Regions from separate parts of the Sutcliffiella sp. NPDC057660 genome, predicted to be linked through region 3. Evidence: predicted binding sites of a transcription regulator. Region 3 holds the regulator's gene; each other region holds the start of a gene.
What was found. The regulator LexA, encoded in region 3, represses DNA repair genes until DNA is damaged. The targets are predictions, from matches to a motif close to CGAACATATGTTCG.
Positions count from the first base shown of each region.

Region 1: ACFVAD_RS19110 (YolD-like family protein) is a predicted target of LexA. The motif match lies at 2,969-2,982, and genes of this name have one in related genera.
Region 2: ACFVAD_RS04765 (YhjD family protein) is a predicted target of LexA. The motif match lies at 4,835-4,848, and genes of this name have one in related genera.

Region 1 covers NZ_JBHVHV010000017.1:96,553-104,672, reverse strand. Annotated here, with positions in the region: gene ACFVAD_RS19115 (type I restriction endonuclease subunit R) at 1-1,861, shown strand, start outside; gene ACFVAD_RS19110 (YolD-like family protein) at 2,420-2,695, opposite strand; gene ACFVAD_RS19105 (hypothetical protein) at 3,024-3,806, shown strand; gene ACFVAD_RS19100 (hypothetical protein) at 4,437-4,679, shown strand; gene ACFVAD_RS19095 (hypothetical protein) at 4,707-5,117, shown strand; gene ACFVAD_RS19090 (hypothetical protein) at 5,143-6,099, shown strand; gene ACFVAD_RS19085 (hypothetical protein) at 6,203-6,988, shown strand; gene ACFVAD_RS19080 (IS110 family RNA-guided transposase) at 7,295-8,120, shown strand, end outside.
Region 2 covers NZ_JBHVHV010000004.1:17,037-25,156, reverse strand. Annotated here, with positions in the region: gene aceB (malate synthase A) at 1-1,053, shown strand, start outside; gene aceA (isocitrate lyase) at 1,085-2,359, shown strand; gene ACFVAD_RS04780 (IDEAL domain-containing protein) at 2,610-2,855, opposite strand; gene ACFVAD_RS04775 (competence protein ComK) at 3,057-3,608, shown strand; gene ACFVAD_RS04770 (DUF421 domain-containing protein) at 3,716-4,447, shown strand; gene ACFVAD_RS04765 (YhjD family protein) at 4,444-4,806, opposite strand; gene ACFVAD_RS04760 (S9 family peptidase) at 5,004-6,995, shown strand; gene ACFVAD_RS04755 (VOC family protein) at 7,394-7,762, shown strand; gene ACFVAD_RS04750 (HIT family protein) at 7,795-8,120, shown strand, end outside.
Region 3 covers NZ_JBHVHV010000005.1:75,493-83,612, forward strand. Annotated here, with positions in the region: gene ACFVAD_RS06565 (ABC transporter transmembrane domain-containing protein) at 1-1,653, opposite strand, end outside; gene ACFVAD_RS06570 (YneF family protein) at 1,790-2,011, opposite strand; gene sirA (sporulation inhibitor of replication protein SirA) at 2,103-2,534, opposite strand; gene ACFVAD_RS06580 (YdcF family protein) at 2,807-3,304, shown strand; gene tkt (transketolase) at 3,351-5,357, opposite strand; gene ACFVAD_RS06590 (DUF896 domain-containing protein) at 5,448-5,678, opposite strand; gene ACFVAD_RS06595 (YneB family resolvase-like protein) at 5,723-6,397, opposite strand; gene lexA (transcriptional repressor LexA) at 6,535-7,152, shown strand; gene ACFVAD_RS06605 (hypothetical protein) at 7,304-7,849, opposite strand.

The DNA.
Region 1 (8,120 bases), on a different contig from region 3:
AGCCATCAAGGGATTCTTTCCAAACTCTACATGGTTCGGTTTTACAGGTACTCCGATATTTAATGAAAATAAAAAACAAGCGAAAGGTCAATTGGCACGGACCACGCGTGATCAGTATGGGGATATTCTTCATACCTATACCATTAAGAATGCGTTAGAGGATGGATCAGTTTTAGGGTTTCAAGTAGAACACGAAGATACGATTGAACCAACCTCATTATATAACTCTATTTTTAATCAACTGCGTCAGAATGAAAAAAACGCAGAAAACACTGATGATGAACTGAACGAGTTAATCGATAAGATGGATGGAATAGAGAAGGAAACTTATATTCCGAACTCTTCATACGAAAGTGAGGAACATATTCAAAAGGTCATACATAAGATCTTTCGACCAGATAACGCCTACACCAAATTTGATTTTAAAAATGGCCGTCCTCAAAAGTCTGCCATTTTAACAACTAGTTCGATTGATATGGCGAAACGATATTATCATGCTATTAAAGAGATGACGAAAGATCCTGAATGGTTAACAACCGAATTTGCGGGACATCCAATCCGGAAAGGTCGTACGATTGAAGATCCCGATTTCCCAAGAATCGCGATTACCTATTCGGTACAAGAAAATGAAGAAAACTCTAAACAATTCCAAGAGGAAATGAAAGGAATTATAAAAGAGTATAACAATTATTATCAAACAGCTTGGTCGATTGAAGATATTGAACGGTTTAATGGGGATATCAACAATCGATTAGCCCGTAAAAGAGCAGAATTTAAAGAATTTGGGAAACAAATTGATCTAGTGATTGTCGTAGATCGATTGTTGACAGGATTTGATGCACCAACGATTCAAACATTATTCGTGGACAGAAACCTAAGTTATGCCAATTTGATTCAAGCCTTTTCTCGAACCAATCGAACGTATCCCGGAAAGACTAAGGGTTTGATTGTAACATTCCGTAAACCTTCAACGATGGAGCAGAATGTAAAGGATGCGACGAAATTATACTCGAACGAAAACGATGATTCCCAACTTGTTTATCCGACGTATGACGAATCAAAAAAACGCTTCAAAAAAGCTCACAAGTCACTGCATACTTTGGTTCCAAATCCTACAGACATTAACGAACATTCTTCTCTCGAAGACCGAATCGAGTTCGTAAAAGCTTTCCAAGAGCTAAATAATGCCTTTGAGGCTCTAGTTACGTATGATGACTACAATGATGACATGGAGAAATCAAGAGTCCTTCAAGAACAGGTGAGGACTTTAGAGGAATATATCGGTGTGTACAATACCGTAAAGGGATCGTTGGTAGATGAAGAAGACGGTGATGGACCGAGCCCTGATTTCTCAGGCATTGAGTTCTATGGAGAAAATGCGATTAAACTCTACGACATTGATTCAACCTATATCGACCAATTATTGGGGACGTATTCCGCAAATAATCAGAATATCCGAAATGAAATTGAAAAAGCACTTCAAAAGTTAAAAAAATCAGAAGTAGTTAAAGAGGTCTACCGATCCATTTTAAACGCTATCGATAACAAAGAAATAGATTCAGAGGAAGATGTTTTTGTCGTGAAACGTCGTTACTTTACGCATTCCTACAATCAAGCTATTGAAGATTTTGCGAATGCTTGGTTTGTGGAAGAGCGAGAGCTGCATGCCTCTGCAGTTCAATATCAGATAGGAACCGATCCAATTCCAAATATCGGGGGAATCATCGACAGCAAAGACTTCAATAAATATAAAGTCGTACATCCGGAGGCAGTGCCGTTCAAATACGGACCAGAAATGAAGCGTCAATGGAGAAAGACATTAGATGAAATTATTGTCCCTTTAGATGACGAGTTGAGATAAATAGAGTTTTTATTTAGTAAAGTCCAACTGCAAAGGTATGTAGTTGGACTTTACTTTATCAAAAAAGGATATGGCGGAATAACAATATATTTAAGAAGCGTTAATTACTCCTCCTAGGCACAGAACCAGCAAACGGCGACAAAACAAGACGTTAATGTTCCAGTATTAGTTCCTTCAGAAAAAAACAATGAAGAATAACTATAGTTATAGAAAATATGAAGCATTATGTAAATTAGAAATATATAAGATATACAAATATGAGACTACGGGGGTCTAAATTCGATGAAATTAATCATAGCATAAATGAACTTAGATACAGAATCCAGTTCAGCGGATAACCAAGATCAATGAAGTTTGGGATCAGGTTATCAAAACTTAGACGTTTGTTTTTAACATCGAATGAAGCTGTATGCATTAAGACGCTTGCTAATTTCGTCACAGAACGTTTCTCAAGCATGATTAAAAGAACCAGTACCTTTTTCGGGATACTGGTTTTTTGTTGTCTTATTCTAAAGACGATTTTCAGGCTTAAGCCTGTTATTAATTTCAAGATGGAGTCTATTTAGTTATTGCGCTTGTGATAGTGAAAAAATCTATCGTTAATATAGAGTTGTGTTCATCTTTGACAATGACTTTTTTATTTATTGGATCAACCTTTGTAACGGTCCCAATTCTTGATGTAATGAACCCATTTTTCAAAGTCATTATTTCTAACAAAACTTGGTTTTCAAAGCTTTCTAAAATTAGCTGTTCCATTTCTTCAATTTGCCCCTGATCTAATTGCGGGCGTGGTGTTTTGTAATAGTCTTCTTGTACCTCCCAAAAGCAATACAATAAAAACTTATCTGGTTGTAAATTAAGGTAGTAGAGTCAAACTGAATGCGATCTTCAACTATCGGGCGCTTTAATTGAATGACACAAAACTCCTAAATATTAAGGAGTTTTGTGTCATTATAATAGAACAAATAAACCATTAAACAATTCACAAAGACTTTTGTGTCGCTCGTCAAATATAATTTACGACGGAAGGAGGCAGTTCATACTCGCAATTTAACTTCGTGTATAATATAAAATGTACGAACAACAGTAGCTACTGGTACAGTTTAACGACCATACAATCGGATATATATCCTCTACTAAAAATGTATAATGGAGTATTTTAATGAGTGTAAAAAGTATTTTTGATCACATAATTCAAGGAACTAACATGACCCCTATGGAGGTCACTGCATGGTTAATATTAACTGCTTTATTCATATGGTTATATAAAGAATTTAAAGAACAATATCAGAGAAAAGTTGATAAAACCATCCATGTAACTGAGCAATCTATGACACATTATAGCAAATTATTAAAAGCCTATTATAATGAAAAGCCCAATGATTTTTTTTCTTCTGTTTACGAGAGTCTTCCTTATATGAATGTAATTCTTATGAATGAAATTCTCAAAGAATTAGAGGATGTTTTAAAAAGTGAACAAGAGAAAATGACTAGTATAAAGAATAAGATATTAAATGAAGTTAAAAGCATAAAAAATGATAATAAAGAATGGAAACATATAAAGTTACCATTAGAAGGAACTTTATATTTTGTTAAAAAGTTTCAGGTCCTTTCTTATTCAATTGTTATGCCTGTTTTTACTTTGTATGTGGGAACATTCTTTATGCTCATTTGGTTTAGCGGCAGTAATGCTAATTTAAGCACTTTGCGTGTAAGTGCAATAGTTATAATGTTGTTTATGATAATAATTTTTCTTGAATTGTTAGTAACTAATAGGTTGAAATGGAGAAGTGTACCAATAATAATAATTAATCTAGTTTCTATACTGGCTTTAGTCTTACAATTTAAAATTAATTGGGTAATATTAACTATAGTAATAATTTCTTTCTTTATATCAATAGCCCTTTTGTTGATATTTGGAATAAAAAAGAAAAGAATTTTTTAAATTCATAATAAACCTAACAGCATTTTCATCTTAGTTATCTCACTTGTTTAATGGAACCTAGCTATCTAAAAAAATACAAATTTACAATTACTTGAAACAAGGAAGGTTTTCTTGAAACTAAGTTATACTCTGAAATTACCCTTAAACCCTCAAAAAATAATATTGAAAGTAAGTTATATTCTGGCTTCAAAGTATATGGATACATTGTGTTTGAAAGTAAGTCTAGACTTTTATAGACCGATTCCTTGAATCTCCTGTTTATAAATTTATTCTAAATATTGTAAAAGGGCAAAAAAATATAAACCGTCTGTCTTACCAGCTTTTCGTTTTTGGAGTTTGTTATTAAAGAAAACGCACAAAAAAATATATCGGTTTAGTGATTCTTGTCTAAATAGTTTAGAGTTTGGTGTCTTTGTACGAACAAAGGAGAGGGTATAAGAATTAATCTCTTCTTTTATATGTTTGCGTGAAACTCTAATTTAACGAACAGTTTATCTTTTGAATTCTATATGGTATAATTTACACATAAATATAAGTTTTCCCAATAATAGGTAGTCAAGGCGAAGGTAAAATATAATAAAATTACCAACATGGACAACCTCTTAATTACGATATGGAGGACATTATAGAATGGAATATGTTATCCGAGGTAAAAAATACTTAAACTTAACCCAAAGTGAGTATATAAGGTTACATTCCTTATGTGAACGTTATCCTAATTCTAAAAAAGGAACGTGGTCTTTTAAGTGTCATTTTTGTAATGAAAAGTGGTCATCTAAAAGTAACCTCCCCTACTTTGTTGGAGGAAAAAATCAATGTTCTATGTTCTGTTCAGAGGAATGTGCTTTAAAAGATTATGATGATGCTAAATAGTCAAAAGTGAAATGGTAGGCGAGTTAAATGAGAGACCAACTTATTAAGTCTATAAAAGAGAGTAATAGCTTGTTGCACGAAGCAAAAGAACGGATGAATAATTTAGGATTTAAGATAGTCGCCTTGCCAGATGAATGGTTTTTTGATGATCTTGATGAAAATGCCAGCAGCGAGATGGAATTGATAGAATACTTGTTTTCTAAATGGATAGTTTATCATGAAGAACAGCACAAATGGACAAAAATAGATAAACATGAGTCAATTCAATCTTTTATATTTGAGGATTTATTGCCTAAAGACTTTAATTCACCAAATTGGATAATTGAAATACTTTATGAAGTAGACTTTGTAAACAATGCTTTTGAGAATATATATAAAGGTAAATATACTCTTGAAGAGTACTTTGAAGACCTGTTGTCGAAAAAGTTAAAATCCTAAAATAGAAAGCAAGGAGTGAATTTTTATGAAATATACCATTCTAATCCCAATACATTTCTTCAATGTAAGTAGTTCTTTAAACAGAGGAATACAAATAAAAGACAATATGAGACTTTCAAATAGTAATACCTTTATTGAACAATTATTTACATCGACTGATATATATGAGTATGTGGGGGCTGTTGGATACCATGAATTAAAAGATTCTACTTATATTTATGCTGAGGGTGAAATTGAAAATTTATATGAACAATACGGTAAACAGGATAACTATCAAAATTACTGTTTTCTATACTTAAGGAACGTTTCAGCTTTTTTGGAGACTCTTTGGGAAGTGGAAGATCACAGTTCTTATGTAAGAGATGGTTTTATTTATCTACATAATTCTGATAACCCTAAAGATGGTAAACTTCAAAAATCCTCACTATCTGCTATACCTTCAACAAGTGAAGGTTTTCATGTTACCAGTACATTTTCAAGAGAACATATATTAGAAGCGGTAGAGATTTATAAAGATATCACTCCATTTGAATTTAATATGTTAATAGACGGGGGCAGATATCCTCAAGCAAACCCTTTAGGAAAAGAGCTTACTAGAATAGAACGATCTCAGGTCTTTGTGAGTATAGCCAGAAATCAGACAATACTTCCATTAAAAATCTTTAATTATTGTAATGCTCTTGAATGTTTATTTACCACAGATAATACTGAAGTTACTCATAAAATTGCTGAAAGGGCAGCCGCAGTCCTTGGAACAAGTCTAGAACAAAAAATAGAGTATTTTAAAAGTATTAAAAAAGCTTACGGAATAAGGTCCAGGCTAACCCATGGACAAGCTGTTAATGTTATTGAAGATGAACTCAAAAAACACTCCAAGTTTTTAGATGATATTATGAGACAATTATATCGAGCTAAACCAATAGACTTTACTTTGAATAACACTCAATTGGAAGAATACTTTTTGAAGATATTGCTTGATTAGTCTCCCTTTTATAATTATATAAAGGATAAGTATTGGTTTAGGAATAAACATTAATTCCCTAAGTTATTTAATATTAAGATTATTAATAAAGGAGATATTGGATATGTGGCTTTTTCCTATAACAACTCCGGGACCAGCAGCAGAGCTAGCAACTCGGGACTTTTCATCACACATTTATGTTTTTGAGCTAGAATTATATGCAGGTAATTCGAAGTATTATCTTGGTTCACCTCATTTCAATGATGTTGATGTTTCAGACCACCAAAGAGCTATTTATCGTGCCAAGAGCATAACTGCGATATTTACATCTATTCAGAGGCTAAGCTATTCCCTCATATGGGGTTACGATACAAGTAAGATTGTATTTTATTATAGTGATGAAGATGTCCACTCTTTTTCCCTGGGAGTATCAGATGAAAATATAGCCCTTGAAGAAATGGCAGATCCCTTTAAAAATCAAATTGTGCAACAACGGACATATGTTAATCAATATCATTCATATTTAAATTTAGCTGCAACAGATGACTTAGTTAGTAATGTTTTAATCTTGATGAATGATGCTTTTAATTTTGCACAATATTTCTATATTAACCTATATAAAATTGTTGAGACAATTGAGAATGATTGGGGGAAACAGGAGATAGTGCAGTTTTCTAATGTGGCAAAAGAGGCTTTAGAATATTTAAAAAGCGACAATATCAAAGGTTATATGAATAACTATATGGCATCAGGGTTATTCTCCCGACACGGATTTAGAAATAGACAACAAGCAGCTCCTTCTATAATTAATCCCCCTCCTGTAGATGAGATAAAAAAAGAATTAAAACGATTTATTAACGGTTGGTTAAACTATAAGTTAAATAAAACTACTATAACGTTTTCTCTCTAAATATCATGTAATTATGTTTAGTCTATATTCCAAATGAGGAAAGATTATGACAGTATTCATGGTGGAAAATGTAATACTTTATTATTCGTTAAAATTTTCTTTCACGCAAACTTGTCGTTTTTTGTCGAAAAAACTTTGAGGGTTAGGAATGTTAAATTCCCTTCCTCTCCTCAATAATATAAGGAGCATTCCTGTAATGAATGTTTTTGAGGGTTGAACAAAAAAAGAGCCCCTTGGTATGATACGAGGTGTCCAAAGCTTCGAAGCAAAAATGGACCCTTAATTTAGAACCAAGGAGGACTCAACATGCATTATACACAAAATCAGAAAATCTCTCAAATCACACCGTCAACTCTCATCATTGGTATTGATATTGCCAAAGACAAACACGTGGCACGTGCACAAGACGATCGAGGAATTGAATTTGGAAAACGATTGGTCTTTGAAAATCGAATTCATGGATTTCAGCTACTATTGGATTGGATGGAACGCCATCAAAAGAAAAACGGTAAAAACCATGTCATTTTTGGCGTAGAACCTACGGGACATTATTGGCTTAACCTGGCGTATTTCCTTCGTGCCAAAGGTTTTGACTTTGTTTTAGTCAATCCGATGCACGTGAAGAAATCAAAAGAGCTAGACGATAATTCACCAACCAAAAATGATACGAAAGATGCCCGCGTAATCGCACAGTTGATAAAGGATGGCCGATACTCCGTACCGAACCTCTTGGAAGGCATTTATGCTGAACTAAGAGAAGGCGTCAAATTAAGAGATCAGCTGACCAAACAACTCATGATTATCGAAGGGCGAATTCAAAACAGTATCCAACGATACTACCCCGAGTTCTTCGACGTATTTGGAGATTGGGAAGGAAAAGCCGCCTTGTGTACACTGAGGCTCTTTCCATTTCCCTCTCAAATTCGGGAGATGACACCAGAGGAAGTATTAGCACGATGGAAACCTTTTGTGCAACGTGGTGTCGGATTAAAACGGGCCACTAAGCTTGTCGAAACTGCTAAAAAAAGCGTGGGGATACAAATAGGCATTCGGTTTGCCAAACAGGAATTAGATTGTTTGTTAGATCAATATGACCTTTTTAAAAAGCAATTGAAGGAATTAGATGAAGAGC
Region 2 (8,120 bases), on a different contig from region 3:
TCAGCCAGCCTTTTCGACTTCGGACTTTATTTTTTCCATAATGCAAAGCTGCTCATCGAAAACGGAAGCGGACCTTATTTTTACTTGCCGAAACTCGAAAACCACCAAGAGGCAAGACTTTGGAATGATGTGTTTATATTTGCGCAACAGGAGCTGGGAATCCCACAGGGAACCATCAAGGGCACGGTACTGATCGAAACGATCACGGCAGCCTTTGAGATGGATGAAATCCTTTATGAGCTACGGGAGCATGCTGCCGGATTAAACTGTGGCAGATGGGATTATATCTTCAGCTTCATCAAAAAGTTCCGCAACGACTCTACATTCTTGCTTCCGGATAGAAGCCAGGTGACCATGGCGGTGCCTTTTATGAGAGCGTATACACAGCTGGTCATAAAAACTTGCCATAAACGTGGCGCTCATGCTATCGGTGGGATGGCCGCACAGATTCCGGTCAAAAACGACGAACAGGCGAATGAACTTGCTTTTTCCAAGGTGAGGGAGGATAAGCTTCGTGAAGTGAAAGATGGCCATGATGGTACATGGGTGGCGCACCCAGCGCTAGTACCGGTTGCCATGGAAGTATTCAATGAACATATGAAGGGGCCAAATCAGATTGACCGCAAAAGGGAAGATGTCCATGCGGAAGCGGCCGAACTTGTAGAACTTCCAGAAGGCTCCATTTCCGAAGAGGGATTACGGAAAAATATCCATGTCGGCATCGAGTACATCACCGCATGGCTGGATGGAAACGGAGCAGTTCCCATTTTCAATCTGATGGAGGACGCAGCAACAGCGGAAATTTCAAGATCGCAGGTCTGGCAATGGGTAAGGCATCCTGGGGCGAATTTGGAGGATGGGACCAAAATAAAGCTTGAACTTGTAAAGGGACTCATTCAAGAGGAGAAGCGGGCCATTTTGGCAAAAGTGGGGCCATCACGTTACACACACGTGAAATTGGATCAGGCTGTCGAGCTGTTTGAAAGTCTGATAAAAGACGAAGAGTTTGCAGAGTTTTTAACACTTCCTGCATACAGCTTGCTGGAAGATTAATAGATTACAAGATAATGAAGGAGGAGAAAAGATGAAAAGAGAAGAGAGAATGGCAATGTTAGAAGAAAGCTGGGAGCTTGAGTCTAGATGGAATGGGGTTGTGCGACCATATAGTGCAGAGGATGTACTACGGCTTCGCGGATCCATTGACATTGAACACACATTGGCAAAAAGAGGGGCACAAAAGCTTTGGGATCTGCTTACAAAAGAGGATTATGTTCACGCACTTGGTGCTTTGACAGGAAATCAGGCGATCCAGCAGGTAAAAGCGGGATTGAAGGCCATCTATCTAAGCGGATGGCAGGTAGCGGCAGATGCCAACCTTTCGGGAAATATGTATCCGGACCAAAGCCTGTATCCTGCCAATAGCGTCCCTCATGTGGTCAAGCGCATTAGCCAGGCGCTTCAACGTGCGGACCAGATCCAATACTTAGAAGGAAAAGAGGAAGTCGATTATTTTGCACCCATCGTAGCGGATGCAGAAGCTGGGTTTGGAGGACAATTGAATGTGTTTGAGCTGATGAAGGGAATGATTGAATCCGGTGCGTCCGGTGTTCATTTTGAGGATCAGCTTTCTTCCGAAAAGAAATGCGGACATTTGGGAGGGAAAGTTCTGCTGCCTACTCAGACCGCAGTTAAAAATCTGATCTCTGCACGATTGGCCGCTGACGTGATGGGAGTGCCGACTGTCTTGATTGCAAGAACCGATGCAGATGCGGCGGATTTGATTACAAGTGATGTGGACCAATATGATCATCCATTCCTGACGGGAGAACGGACTCCTGAAGGGTTCTTCAGAACAAAGGCAGGGCTTGACCAGGCGATTGCACGCGGATTGGCCTACGCTCCTTATGCAGATGTAATCTGGTGTGAAACGTCCGAGCCGAATCTGGAGCAGGCAAAAGCTTTTGCGGATGCCATTCATTCAGAATTCCCTGGAAAACTGCTTGCCTATAATTGTTCTCCATCTTTTAACTGGAAGTCCAAGTTGGATGACGAAACGATTGAAACCTTCCAGCAGCAGATCGCCACTTTCGGCTACAAGTTCCAGTTCGTGACGCTTGCAGGGTTCCATGCGCTGAACCACAGCATGTTTGAGCTGGCGAGAGGGTACCGGGATCGCGGGATGGGTGCATATTCGGAATTGCAGCAAGCGGAGTTTGACAGTGAAAAACACGGCTATACGGCAACACGTCATCAACGTGAGGTGGGCACAGGCTATTTCGATGAAGTGGCAAAAGTGGTATCCGGCGGGAATTCTTCAACTACAGCACTGTCCGGCTCGACGGAAGAGGCGCAATTCTAAATGAAAAATAAATATAGGGCTGGGCTAAAGATAAGGTGTCAACATTAAACACCCTGTTGGTCTCCGTTCCAGGCGTTCGCTTATCCTAAGGCTCCCATCCGTCCCCGCGGAATCTTGTGTGCCTCGCTGCAATCAACGGGCGGAATTTGAAGCTTACAATTTATCTATATATCAACAATGAATGCGAAACAGCCAAAATAAAAAAGAGAAGAGATCCAAATGGCGCTCTTCTCTTTTCTTTTGGATATTATCAGGCGGAATCGCCCCAATCAGTCAGGAACTTTTTGTATGTGGAGCTTAGGGAATGAAACAGCGTGTGGTCTTTGGTGTCGATGGCATGGTCAATTCTTTCTTGGAGGAGATTCTTGTGGTAGTGGTAAAGCGATTCATCAATGATCATCTGGGTATAAATATTCATCATATAGGCTTCAACGGACAACTTTTTGTTCATTACTCTCGACTTCATCAATTCCGTATAAGACTTCTCATTTTTCATGAGTCCCTCACCTCGAGCCTTTTTAATAGTATATTGGGGAACCTGCATAAAATCAACAAAAATTAAAAATATTTAGAAAAATATAAAAAGTCTTTACTTTTTGGTTGTCTTTTGTAAAAATATACATAAATAGACAGATTTCTGGTTCTTTCGTTCTATTCTGAGCCGGGTAAATCATTTTTTAGCGGAAGGGTGAATTATATGGAGAATAGTGTCACTTTAGTTTCAGAATATGAGATCAATCGCTTCACTATGGCTGTATTGCCTATAGAGGAACAGGGGAAAGTGTTTTCTAAGATAATGGAAGTGGAAGGGGACATATACGTGGACCTGCCTCCCCTTAAAATTATCGATGATAGCTGTAACTACTATGGAGCAAGTATGGAAGGCAGAAAGTCAGGAACTAAAATGGTGACGGGTGTTACGCACAAATCCCCACTTGCAATAGACCCCATGAGTGACTTGTACTTTTTTCCCACCATGTCTCCCAAAAAAAACGAATGCACCTGGATCTCCCTGAACCATGTTGAGAAGACAAGAAAAACATCCTTATCCACTACAATCGCCCACTTTACCAATAAAACCGAAATGGAATTCCAGATTTCCCTGCGTTCCTTTGAAACCCAAATGCACAGAGCCGCCCTATTGCGAACAAGGATGCTGCAAAGGGCTCAAGGATTTGGTGTACCTGAGGAGCATCGTGATTATATTGCATCTCCTCCCCGAACCTATCGGATCATCAAAAAAAAGTAATGGTAAACATCCTCTTTCAAATTAGGGGATGTTTTTTTATGTTTACCACAACAAAGCATGTTTTGTGTATAGGATTTTCTTTTTGAAAAAGGCTATGGAGGAAGGGAGTGACTGCTGTGGAGCTTATTCTCGATTTGGTGAAGGTGATGCTGCGTATCGTCACCATTCTGCCACTGATGTTGCTGGTGACTTTGTTCATGGGTAAGCGTTCAATTGGCGAGTTGCCTGTTTTTGATTTTCTCGTAATACTGACGCTCGGTTCTGTGGTGGGGGCGGATATCGCCGATCCTGAAATACATCACCTCCCGACAGTGGGAGCAATCATTGGAATCGCCCTGCTTCAAAAGTTTATCGCCTGGTGGAAAATAAAGAACCGAAAAGTTGGCGGGTACTTATCATTTGAGCCGACGCTGGTGATTTATGAAGGTCAGTTCCATATCCACAATATGCGTAAGATAAGCTATTCGATTGACAATGTTTTGCAGATGCTGCGACAGAAGAATGTATTTAGAGTAGAGGATGTACATTTTGCCCTAGTGGAGGCAAATGGTGACCTGTCCGTAAAGCTAAAGCCTGATAAGGAAGTAGCGAAAGTGGAACATATTAAAGGAAGCCCAGCGCAGAATGCAATCGAGTTTCCAGTCATTATTGATGGCATCATTCAAAAGGAAGCCCTTCAATATAAAGGCTTGAATGAAGCCTGGCTTCGTGAAGAGCTATTAATGCAAAAGATTGCAGATGTGAAGGAAGTTTTTTATGCTGCGGTGAATGAACAGAACAGGCTACACGTATGCTTGAAAACATCTGACAAAACAGAAACGCTTCCTATTTTTCATTAACGCTGCTCTTTATTGACCAGATAAAAGTGAAGCAGGTCATTGATTTTGTTGCGGATCCTTGGATTAAAATAATTGTGGTGTTCCTCATAGCCGTTGAATAGAAATGCATACATCGTAAAGGCCTCATCCTGTTTTAATTTATGGAGTTTCATCTTTTGCTGCTTCATGTCCAATTTCACTTGTTTAAGCTGAAGCTGAACTTTTTTCATGACCTCGTCAATCAAGGTAAGATAGGGCTCTTTCAATTTCAACGTGCTTTCCCGGATGATGGCGGTATCCCGTTCGAGGACAATCAGCAATAAGGGAAGATAGATGGCTTGCTCAAAGAGGTGTATTTGTTCTTTTGATAGTCTAGTCATAAATTAATCCTCCTGCTTCTAAAAAAAAAGAACATCTGTTCGTATTTATTTTATACCAATTTATAAAAATTATGCAAGCAACTTTTTAAGTTCGAATAATTTCGAGCTTTTTTTCATTTAATAGAGGGTATCTATTTCTGCTGTCGAAATAAACAGTATAGAATGAAAATGAATTTATACATAAGGGAGAGTTTCCTATGACAAAGAGAAAAATAGAAGCGGACGATTTATATCGATTAACATCCCTGACCGATCCACAGTGGGAGAAGCACTCCCGCAAGTTTGCCTATGTGCAGACAACAATCAGCGAAGAGGATAATGAGTATCTTTCCACCATTTATGTAGGAAGCTTGGATGGCAAGGCAAAACCTTTCACATTTGGAAAAGGAAGAGCAACCACTCCCAGATGGTCCCCGGATGGAACCAAGCTTGCTTTTGTTTCCACGCGCAATGAAAAAGCGCAAATCTATGTGATGGCAGTGGACGGAGGGGAAGCCGAGCAGGTTACCTTCTGCAAGAATGGTGCAAGAGGTCCGGTCTGGTCCCCATGTGGAACGAAGCTGATCTTCAGTACAGCGTTGGAGTCGGAGGAAGATCTGAAGGCAGGTTCCAAGACAGAGGAGAAAAAGAAAAAACCCGAGCCGATGGTTGTGGAGAAGCTGCGTTATAAATCGGATGCAAAAGGCTTTTTGGACAAGAAAAACGATCACTTGGCTGTGCTCGACCTCGAGACGAAGGAGATTACCCTGTTAACTCACGGCGATCGCGATTATGGAAGCCCAGTCTGGTCCCCGGACGGCAAGCAAGTCGCTTTTGTAGTGAACCTGGAGGAAAATCCGGATGAGGTGCTTGTAACGGACGTGTACGTGATGGATCTGGAGTCCAAAGAAAAGAAAAAAGTGACCCACAGCAACGGTTTCTTTTCTACCATCACTTGGTCCCCTGACGGTGCGTTTCTTGGTTTCCTGGGACATGAAAAAGAGTTCCAGAGTGCCACTTTGACACGTGTATGGGTGTACCAGCTGGAAACGGAAGTGCTGCACTGCCTGACAGAAAATCTGGATATCGAAGTGGGAGATGTGGCAATTGGCGACTTCCATTCAGGCAATGTGAATCCGGGCCTCATGTGGACGGAGGATAGTGATGGATTCTACTTCCTGTTGAGTGACCAGGGTGGGACAGGCATCTACTACGGTTCCCTTGATGGCGCAATGTACCCAATCCACCTTCCTGGTGAGCATGTGTATGCGGTATCCATCTTGACAGATTCCCATGAAGCGATTGTAGGTATCAGCAGCTCAACTGATCCTGGTGAACTATATTACCTTGATTTCAGAACACAAAAAAGAGAGCAGCTTACACATGTGAACAAAGCGTGGAAAGAAGAAGTGGAAATCAGCGCTGCCGAGCCGATCAGCTTTAAGGCACCGGACGGATGGGACGTGCATGGCTGGATCATGAAGCCGGCAGGTTTTGAAGAAGGAAAGAAATATCCGACTATCCTGGAAGTTCACGGCGGCCCTCATGCGATGTACGCCAACACATATTTCCATGAGTTCCAGACCCTCACTTCCCAAGGCTTTGTTGTCCTATTTACAAACCCGCGAGGCAGTCATGGCTATGGCCAGGAGTTCGTCGATGCGGTCCGTGGCGATTACGGCGGCAAAGACTATATCGATGTTATGAGTGCGATGGACTATGCCTTGGAAACATTCGATTATATCGATGAGAAAAACCTGGGGATAACCGGCGGCAGCTATGGCGGCTTTATGACAAACTGGGTGGTGGCGCATACAGACCGTTTCAAGGCGGCAGTGACACAGCGTTCCATCTCCAACTGGCTGAGCTTCTACGGTGTGAGTGATATCGGCTACTATTTCTCCGAGTGGGAAGTAAAAGGAAACATGGAGGACAAAGTCGATAAGCTATGGGACCATTCCCCAATCAAGTATGTAGCAAATGTCAACACGCCACTCTTGATTCTTCACGGTGAAAAAGATTACCGCTGTCCGATCGAACAGGCCGAGCAGCTGTTTATTGCACTGAAGAAACAGGGCAAGACTACCAAGTTCGTCCGTTTCCCGGATTCTAACCATGAATTGTCCAGAAGCGGCAACCCGGCACTCCGAATCCACCGATTAAACCATATCAAGAACTGGTTTGTGGAATATTTGGAGGGTGCGAAGTAATAGGCAATTTGGAGTGAAAGCACAAGGAGGGGGCCTTTCCCTAAGGTTGGGAGGGCCCTTTTTAATTTCTGTTTGGGGGTTTCCAGTGGAGTCGTCACGGCTATCGTCGCTATGCGAATTTTGTCAAAAAATAAGTTTTTTCGATATCTGGTCCCTTTTCGTTGAAATATCGAAAAATTCGTTGATATAAATTTTTTTTTTCGTAGTATCACTACAGAAACCGTTGATATATGAAAAAATCCATCGATAAGTGAGTTAACAGAAAAAGATCTCATTAGCTTTTTAAAGCTGCAAACAGGAAATCGGACTAATTATTGTCCAAATCCCCAAGAGGACTTTCAAAAATCACGAAGAATTCTTAAAGGATGCTAAAAAATCAAGCCAGGAGGAATATACATATGATCAAAGGACTCGACCACCTTGTTTTATTTTGCTTGGATACTGAAAAATCAAAGGAATGGTACGAAAAAGCTGGATTCGAATACTCGCACGGATACGAAGGCATGCATTGGTTCCATTTAGGTAACGGACTTATCATGCTGCATCCAGCCGAAAAGGTAACACCTGGAGATACGGCTGTCCATGCCGCAGTCGAGGATGTTCATCAGCATTTCAGACAGGTCAAAGAAAACGGACTCGTTCCAATCGACCATCAGGAGGGAAGCAGGTCGATCGACGAACCTGTCACGCGTCCATGGGGGGATATCGAATTCGAGCTTGATGATGTGGATGGACACCGCTGGGCATTTACACAACGCGCTCAGTAACAAAAAAGAATGATACCCTAGAGGAGGCAACCATGAACGACGAAAAAACCTGCCCGTTCTGTAACCCGCAGAACGATCCGTATCAACACATAGTATTGGAAAGCGAAACGTGCTATTTCCTTCAGCACGATAAAGAACAGGGCGTTCTGGAAGGCTGCGGAGTCATTGTCCCGAAAAAGCACCGCAAAAATACGTTTGAGCTGACAAGGGAGGAATGGAACGATTCCTATGATCTGTTGCAGCAAGCAAAAAAATATCTGGATGAAAAGTTCTCACCTGATGGATTCACATTAGGCTGGAATGTTGGACAGGCTTCCAATCAAACCATCCCGCACAGCCATTTTCATGTGATACCGAG
Region 3 (8,120 bases):
TTGGACAATTCTTCCATCATGCATGACCAAGATCAGATGTGCATGGCCGATTGCAGATAATCGATGTGAAGTGATAATGGTTGTTTTCCCTTGACGATTTTCTTTTAATGCGTGTAGGATGCTCTCTTCTGTTTTGGCATCCACCGCAGATAGGGAGTCATCCAGTAGGAGAATTTCAGGATCCATCAATAGCGCCCTCGCTATGGACAGCCGCTGCTTTTGCCCTCCGGATAATGATACTCCTCGCTCACCCACCATTGTTTGATAGCCGTCGGTGAACTGAATAATGTCCTCATGAATGTTTGCCAGTTTTGCAGCATGTATAATTTCTTCAAAGGATGCTTCCGGAACGGCAAAAGCGATATTATCCGCAATTGTTGCAGAAAACAGGAAATGATCCTGAGGTACATAGCCAATAGCCTTCCTTAAAGCTTCAAGAGAAAAGCTATAAGAAGAGTGTCCTCCTATCGTAATGTCTCCTTCCACACCATTGAATTCCCGGATTAACACTTTTAACAGAGAAGTTTTTCCGCTACCGGTTTTACCGACAACACCAAGCGTCTCCCCCTGTTTAAGTGTAAAGTGAATCCCCGTCAGGAGCGGCTCCGGTTCATTAGGATATGTGAATGTATTGACATTAAAAATGATATCGCCTGAAGGAACTTTCGTGTTGGGATCAGTTCCATCCAATATATCTACCTCTTCCTTTAACAGCGAAGAAACTCTATCATAGGATGCCCGTCCCCGCTCCACGATGTTGAATAGCCAACCAAACGCAAGCATTGGCCAGATCAACAAACCAAGATAGGTAGTGAAGGCAATAAGCTCCCCAATTGTCAGTTCCCCTTGCAGGACGTATTTTGAACCGAAAGCCATAGCCAGGAAAAAGGATATCCCGATAATCAACCCGATCGTCGGATCAAACAACGAATCAATTTTCGCTACCGTTACATTTTTCTTAACAACATCTTCAGCCTGCTTTTCAAACTCCTCGATATCCTCTTTTTCCTGTCCGAACGTTTTAATGACTTTTATACCATTTACGCTCTCCTGCACCTTATCATTCAGTGAAGAAAATGCTGCTTGAGCTTTATGGAAGGTTCGATGCAGCAGCGTTCCGTAGTAGTTAGTGGAAATCGCCATGAAAGGTAAGGGTATCAGACAGATAAGAGTAAGCTTCCAACTGATGGTTGTGGCCATGGCAATCAGCACGAATCCACCTGTCATGAAGGAGTCGACCAATGTCAGAACTCCGGCCCCTGCAGTCTGCTGAATTGCCTGCAGGTCATTTGTGGAGTGAGCCATCAGATCTCCCACTCTTCGTCTTTGGTAGAAACTCGGTGACATTTTTGTAAAGTGTTCATACAAATTGTTGCGCAATAACCTTGCCAACCTGACTGAAGGACCAAAGATCATGATTCTCCATAAGTACCTTAAAAAATATACAATGATTGCAGTCCCTAATAGGATAAGCATCAACTGCAAAATCAGGTCCTTTGTCAGTTCCCCTTCAGCGATATGATCGACCGTCATACCGACGATTCGTGGAGGGACGAGCTCCAACAGGGCAACAAGGGCCAGCATGAATACACCTGGTATATAGGACTTCTTTTCCAGTTTGAAAAACCACCATAAATCTTTAAATATACTCATCGTACTCCCCCGTTAACATTCTTACTTATCTATGTAATCAACTTAGATAGTTTAGCAAAAATTCTAATATTTAGGAAGATTATTTCATTAAATTAGCCAAAAGAAAAAGCACTCATTTGACTGAGTGCCCTATCGTTTATTTCATTTGTTGGTTGCTCATTGCTTTCATCATTTGGTTGATTTTCTTTTGGGATGGTTTCATTCCCATTTGCATCATCATCACGCGAAGCATTTGCTCATTAATCGGCGGGTTTTTCTTCAGGTAAGTCATCATGTACTTACGAGCGATGAAAAATCCTAGTGCAACTCCAGCAATCAAAGCCAGAACAATAAGCAAAATCCAAATCCAAGGTTGCATCTAACATTTCCTCCTCTAAACTATGTCTACCAATGTAGTGTACTAAACCAACTATCATTATACAACATTTTCCGCTAATTTTCTCTATACCCTAGACATATTTTCTCTGTTTTATCGGCTGCAACCAGCCAAACCGACCAGATTTGGTATCGATAGCGAGGAAGTATGGTGCCTGTTTTCTAATAACTTCAAAAAAGATCGCCTCTGCTTCAAAAGACCCAGAGGAGGACAGCTTCAAATATTTTTCAAAAATCGACAATTTAGCTATTGATTCTCTTTTTTCTATTTTGTGCTGATAGGATTGCGACTGGTAACCTTCTATTTGTTTCATGGAAGTTTCTAATGCCTGCTGGAGGGGGAAGGTCGGTATGGGGATGGTGATGTAATCGACCTGCTGCTTCACTACATCTTGAAGTTGATCCACTTGTTCATACTGCTGAAAGAGCTGAAATAATTTCAATTCATTGCCCGCATAATGCTTCGCAATTTCTTCCTCTATGAGATAGATCATATAATGGCGCAAACAAAACCCTCCTAACATCCTCTTTTATATTATTATAAGGAATGATAGAGGAAAGATTTGTCTGTTGATGGCGCGACTATTGACTATTTTTGTTGGAACTTGTCGAAAGCATCAATTCTGAACAATAAACTCCATTATCATGATACAATTTTAGGTAAATAACAAATAAAAGGACACATTTTATGAAAATACGAGGAGCAATAAAATTATTATTAATTGTTTGTTTACTTTTTGTTTTTTATAACGGATACAATATATGGTCTTTCAGCAAAATGAATGAGTTGGAGAAATCGGATGCCGCTATCGTACTTGGGGCTGCCGTCTACAACGGAACTCCTTCTCCAGTTCTCAGAGAAAGAGTGAACCATGCTATATGGCTGTATGAAAATGAGTACGTTGAGAAGATAATTTTTACAGGTGGAAAAAGCAGGGAGGACAGCCTTACAGAATCGGAAGCAGCAAAAGAGTATGCTAACAGTAAAAAGGTTGCATCCGGGGATATTCTTATAGAGGTAAATTCAAAAATTACAGAAGAAAACTTACTCTATGCTTTGGAAGTGGCAGAGGCTAATAAACTTAACACGTTTATTTTGGTCAGCGACCCCTTGCATATGAAACGAACTACTATGATAGCCGAGGACTTCGGAATGGATGTTAGATCATCTCCAACACAAACCTCCGCATATAAGACCTATAAGACCAAAATTCCATTTTTCTTTCGTGAATTATTTTTTCTAATAGCGTATAGAGTGACATTGCCTTTCCGCTGAATATACAAAAGAGCCATGCACGTATGCATGGCTCTTTTCAAATATATTAGTTATCCAATAGCGCCTTCACTCTAGCAACTACGTTCTCAGTAGTGAAGCCATATTCCTTCATGATTCTTTCTCCAGGAGCAGAAGCACCGAACGTGTTGATTGCGAGGATATCCCCTTCATCTCCTGTGTAGCGCTCCCATCCTAGTGGAGTTGCCATTTCGATTCCAAGACGTTTTTTCACATCTTTTGGCAATACGGAGTTTTTGTACTCCTTGGATTGCTGTTCGAAACGGTCCCATGATGGCATACTTACAACTGAAACATCGATGCCTTCCTGTTGAAGTGCAGCTTGAGCTTCTACAGCCAATCCGACTTCAGAGCCGGTTGCAAGTAATAATGCATCCGGAGTTTCCTTTTGTGCTTTGGAAATCACGTATGCACCTTTTTTCACGCCTTCTAATGCCGTCTCGCTTGTTCCCTTGATCGTAGGAAGATTTTGACGAGTCAATACAAGAGCAGTAGGTGTTTTCTCTGATTCCAATGCCACTTTCCAAGCAGCCGCAGTTTCGTTACCGTCTGCCGGGCGAATCACGGAAAGGTTCGGCATAGCACGCAAGGATGGCAGTTGCTCGATCGGCTCATGTGTAGGCCCATCTTCTCCAACCGCAATACTGTCATGTGTAAATACATATGTTACAGGCAGCTGTTGAAGTGCAGCCAAGCGAATAGCTGGACGCAGGTAATCGGAGAATACGAAGAAAGTTCCACCGTATACTTTTAGTCCACCATGCAATGCCATACCGTTTAACGCCGCACCCATTCCGAATTCACGTACTCCGAACCAGATGTTTCGTCCGCTGTAATCTTCCGGAGTGAAGTCCGCTTCGTTTTTAATATTCGTTTTATTGGAGCCTGCAAGGTCCGCAGAACCTCCAAAGAAATAAGGAACTTTTTTAGCGATTGCATTCAGCACTTCACCGGAGGAAGCACGGGATGCCAAGCTTTTCCCATCTTCATAAACTGGAATCTCAGAATCCCAGCCTTCAGGCAATTCGCCATTGATTGCCGCTTCAAGCTGCTGACCCAATTCAGGATATTTCGCTTTGTACGCATCAAATAGTTCATTCCAAGCCTCTTCAGCCTGTTGCCCTTTTTCAGCTACCGTTTCACGGAAATGCGCATATACTTCTTCCGGAACATGGAAATCTTGTTCAAACGTCCATTTGTATGCTTCTTTTGTTAGCTTCATTTCATCGGCTCCAAGTGGTGCTCCGTGAACATCAGACTTACCGGAAAGATTCGGGGAACCAAATCCAATAGTCGTTTTCACTTCAATCAGTGTAGGTCGATTAAGGTCGCTCTTCGCTTCTTCCACTGCCGCCGCAATCTCTTCCAGGTTATTTCCGTCCTCAACACGGATGACCTGCCAGCCATACCCTTTGAAACGCAGTTCTACGCTTTCAGAGAAGGAACGGTCGAGATCACCGTCAAGAGAGATATCATTGGAATCATAAAGAACGATAAAACGTCCCAGCTTCAAGTGGGAAGCAAGGGATGCTGCCTCACCAGAGACACCTTCCATCAAATCGCCGTCTCCACAAATGCTGTATGTAAAATGATTGACCAATTCCATATCTTCTTTATTATAAGTTGCTGCAAGATGACGTTCGGCCATTGCCATTCCCACACCCATTGCAATACCCTGTCCAAGTGGACCAGTCGTTGCATCTACACCTGCAGTGTGGCCGAATTCAGGATGTCCTGGAGTTTTGCTGCCCCATTGACGGAACTCCTTCAAGTCATCCATGGATAGATCATATCCGCCTAAGTGCAATAGGCTGTATAACAGCATGGAGCCATGACCAGCAGATAATACAAAACGGTCTCTGTTGAACCAGTTGGGATTGTTTGGGTTATGGTTCATGAATTTTGTCCAAAGGGAATAGCCCATAGGAGCAGCCCCCATCGGCATACCAGGGTGGCCAGAGTTCGCTTTTTCGATTGCATCGATAGATAATGTACGAATTGTGTTAATGGAAAGTTGATCTATATTGTGTGTCATCAATTCCATCCTTTCTTTTTATCTGATTTTTTATTGGAAAAATTATATTTTATCATAAATAGTATGTTCCAATGTTCTGAAAAAAAGCGATTAATGCTTTAAATTCTTTTTTGTTTCCTTTAGCTTCTCTGGTGTAACATCATTGCCCTCCGGATCTACAATGGTCACGGATTGCAGCGTGTTATCCATGGAAGCACGAAAAGTCTTGATATATTCTTCACGAAGCTTTTTTTGCTCAGCAGCTTCTTCCATTGAAAGACCTTCTGCTTTGGATTTCTTTGATAATGCATTAATTCTTGCGATTTTTTCTTTTGATAGCATGTAAAACCCTTCTTTCATCCTAGTAAACACATGCTTTAATCTTACTAGAGGGAATCTTTTTTTACAAGCAAACCGCCGTCCTTCTCATCAATATACTCCTTATAGCGCCTATGGACAGTCGCCTTGGAGACATCATACCCAAGCCCTCTTAGTGTAGCTGCAATCTCATGGAAGGTCAGCTTGTTGTTACGGAGCCTTGCGATTTCCTCCACGGGAATATCAATTTTTTCTCGGCCCGGGCTTGCATGGAGGTTGGAAAGGTTCTTGGATGGATCATATCCATTCCTGACTGCCCGCTGCATCCCTCTTTTGATTTTGAGGTTATGTAATTTCCGTTGATATTCCTCCACAATCCCTACAATATCCAAGACCATGGAATCTGAATCCGACAGCGACACTTCTCCATTGTCTGTAATGGTGAATATCTTCACCTTATGCTTTCTCAGCCAATGCAAGAATGCTATCTTGGCATTTCCGCGTCCCAAGCGAGTTTCATCCTGTATGAGGACGACATCAATTTCCTGGTTGGACGTGATTTCGATGATTCGGAAAACCCCTTCCCTATCCAGATCGAAACCGCTCGCCTGCTCTTCTATCACTTCTACAATTTCAATTTGGTGCTGCCCGGCCAACATGAGCAGCTCTTCCTTTTGTCTTACCAGTGACGTTTCCTGTGTCTCTTTCTTTGTACTCACTCGGCAATAGATGATGCCCTTCATCGTAAACACCCCTATAAATATCTAGATTACTTATTATCAGGCGAACAAATATTCCTGTCAATTATTCGAACTTATGTTTGTATTTTTGATGAGAACATGCTATACTATTCATAATATTAATGATAGAGGTGCGGAATATGAAACTATCAAAAAGGCAACAAGATATCCTGAATTTCATTAAAAAAGAAGTACAGGATAAAGGCTATCCCCCATCCGTTCGTGAAATAGGCGAAGCGGTAGGACTTGCTTCGAGCTCCACAGTCCACGGACATCTTGCCCGCTTGGAAAGCAAAGGGCTTATCCGTCGTGACCCTACCAAGCCTAGAGCCATTGAGATCAGAGATATGGAAGACGAAATGACGCCAAGGATTTCTGCAGTCAATGTTCCAATCATCGGTAAAGTAACTGCTGGCCAACCTATCACAGCCATCGAGAACGTCGAAGACTACTTCCCGCTGCCTGATCGCTATGTAGCACCAGATGAGCAGGTATTCATGCTGGAGGTTATGGGAGACAGTATGATCGAAGCAGGAATCCTGGATGGTGACTATGTCATTGTACGCCAACAGCAGTCTGCCAATAATGGGGATATTGTCGTTGCGATGACTGAGGATGATGAAGCAACTGTAAAACGTTTCTTCAAGGAAAAAGACTATATCCGTCTCCAGCCTGAAAACTCCACGCTTGAGCCGATTATTGTTCGTAACGTGAGTATTCTTGGTAAAGTGATTGGTGTATATCGTAACATCCACTAAAAAAGAGGCTGGGACAAATAACGGGTTCTTTTCCCTATCGCAAAAACTCTATTTACGCAATAATTTGTACACTTAATTGCACCGCAAAATGCGGTGTTTTTTTCATCTAAAAAAGCAGTGGAAATGGTATTTTCCTCTGCTTTATAATTTGTTATTCTTTTGTTGTAAATGAGAAGCCATACGTTTTTTCTAACTCTAACAGCATCGAACGCAAACTTTGAACTTCCCTGTTGTTGTCAACTACGAAAATCTGATTATCTTTATAATGAAACTCCAAACTTTGCTCATTTGTTTCTTCATCTATAACTAAGTATACCTTTTCTACATCCTCCCAACTGTATTTGATTTCTTCTTCGAAAGGAGCATCAATAAAGGTGAACCCAGCAGTATTCATAACATTAATTGGTTTTAACCCAATATACATAAAAGCAATTGCCAAAAACAGGGAACCTATAACTATAATGATTTTTTGTTTGTAAAAAAAGTAAGATGCAATGGAGCCTATCATTAAAAACAACCAGGCTATCCCAAAATACCAATAGGTAATGCTAGGTGTTTCTACAACCCAGACAGAAATCATATCCAAAGTAGCTCTTTGAAGAATGTACGGAAGTAACCAGATTATTAATGGAGATAAAACCAACAAAGCGATTGCACTTACCATAAAATAATGTTTTTTTTCATAATTTTTTTTCAAAGCGATACCCCCTCTTTTATTTTTACGTGTTATATATGGTTTAGTTTCAAAATATTTTTATTTTTGAAAACAATTTTACTGAAAAGTTAGGATACAATTAAACGTAAATAAACCCATAAAACCTTTATATATCAACAATAAATGCCTATCAATTTATATTACAAATTGATAGGCATTTTAACTTACATTTTTATTGATTGCGATAGATAACGGAAACTGTTATGGGACAAAAGTGTTTTAGCCTAGTAAAAACCGAACCAATTTGAGATTT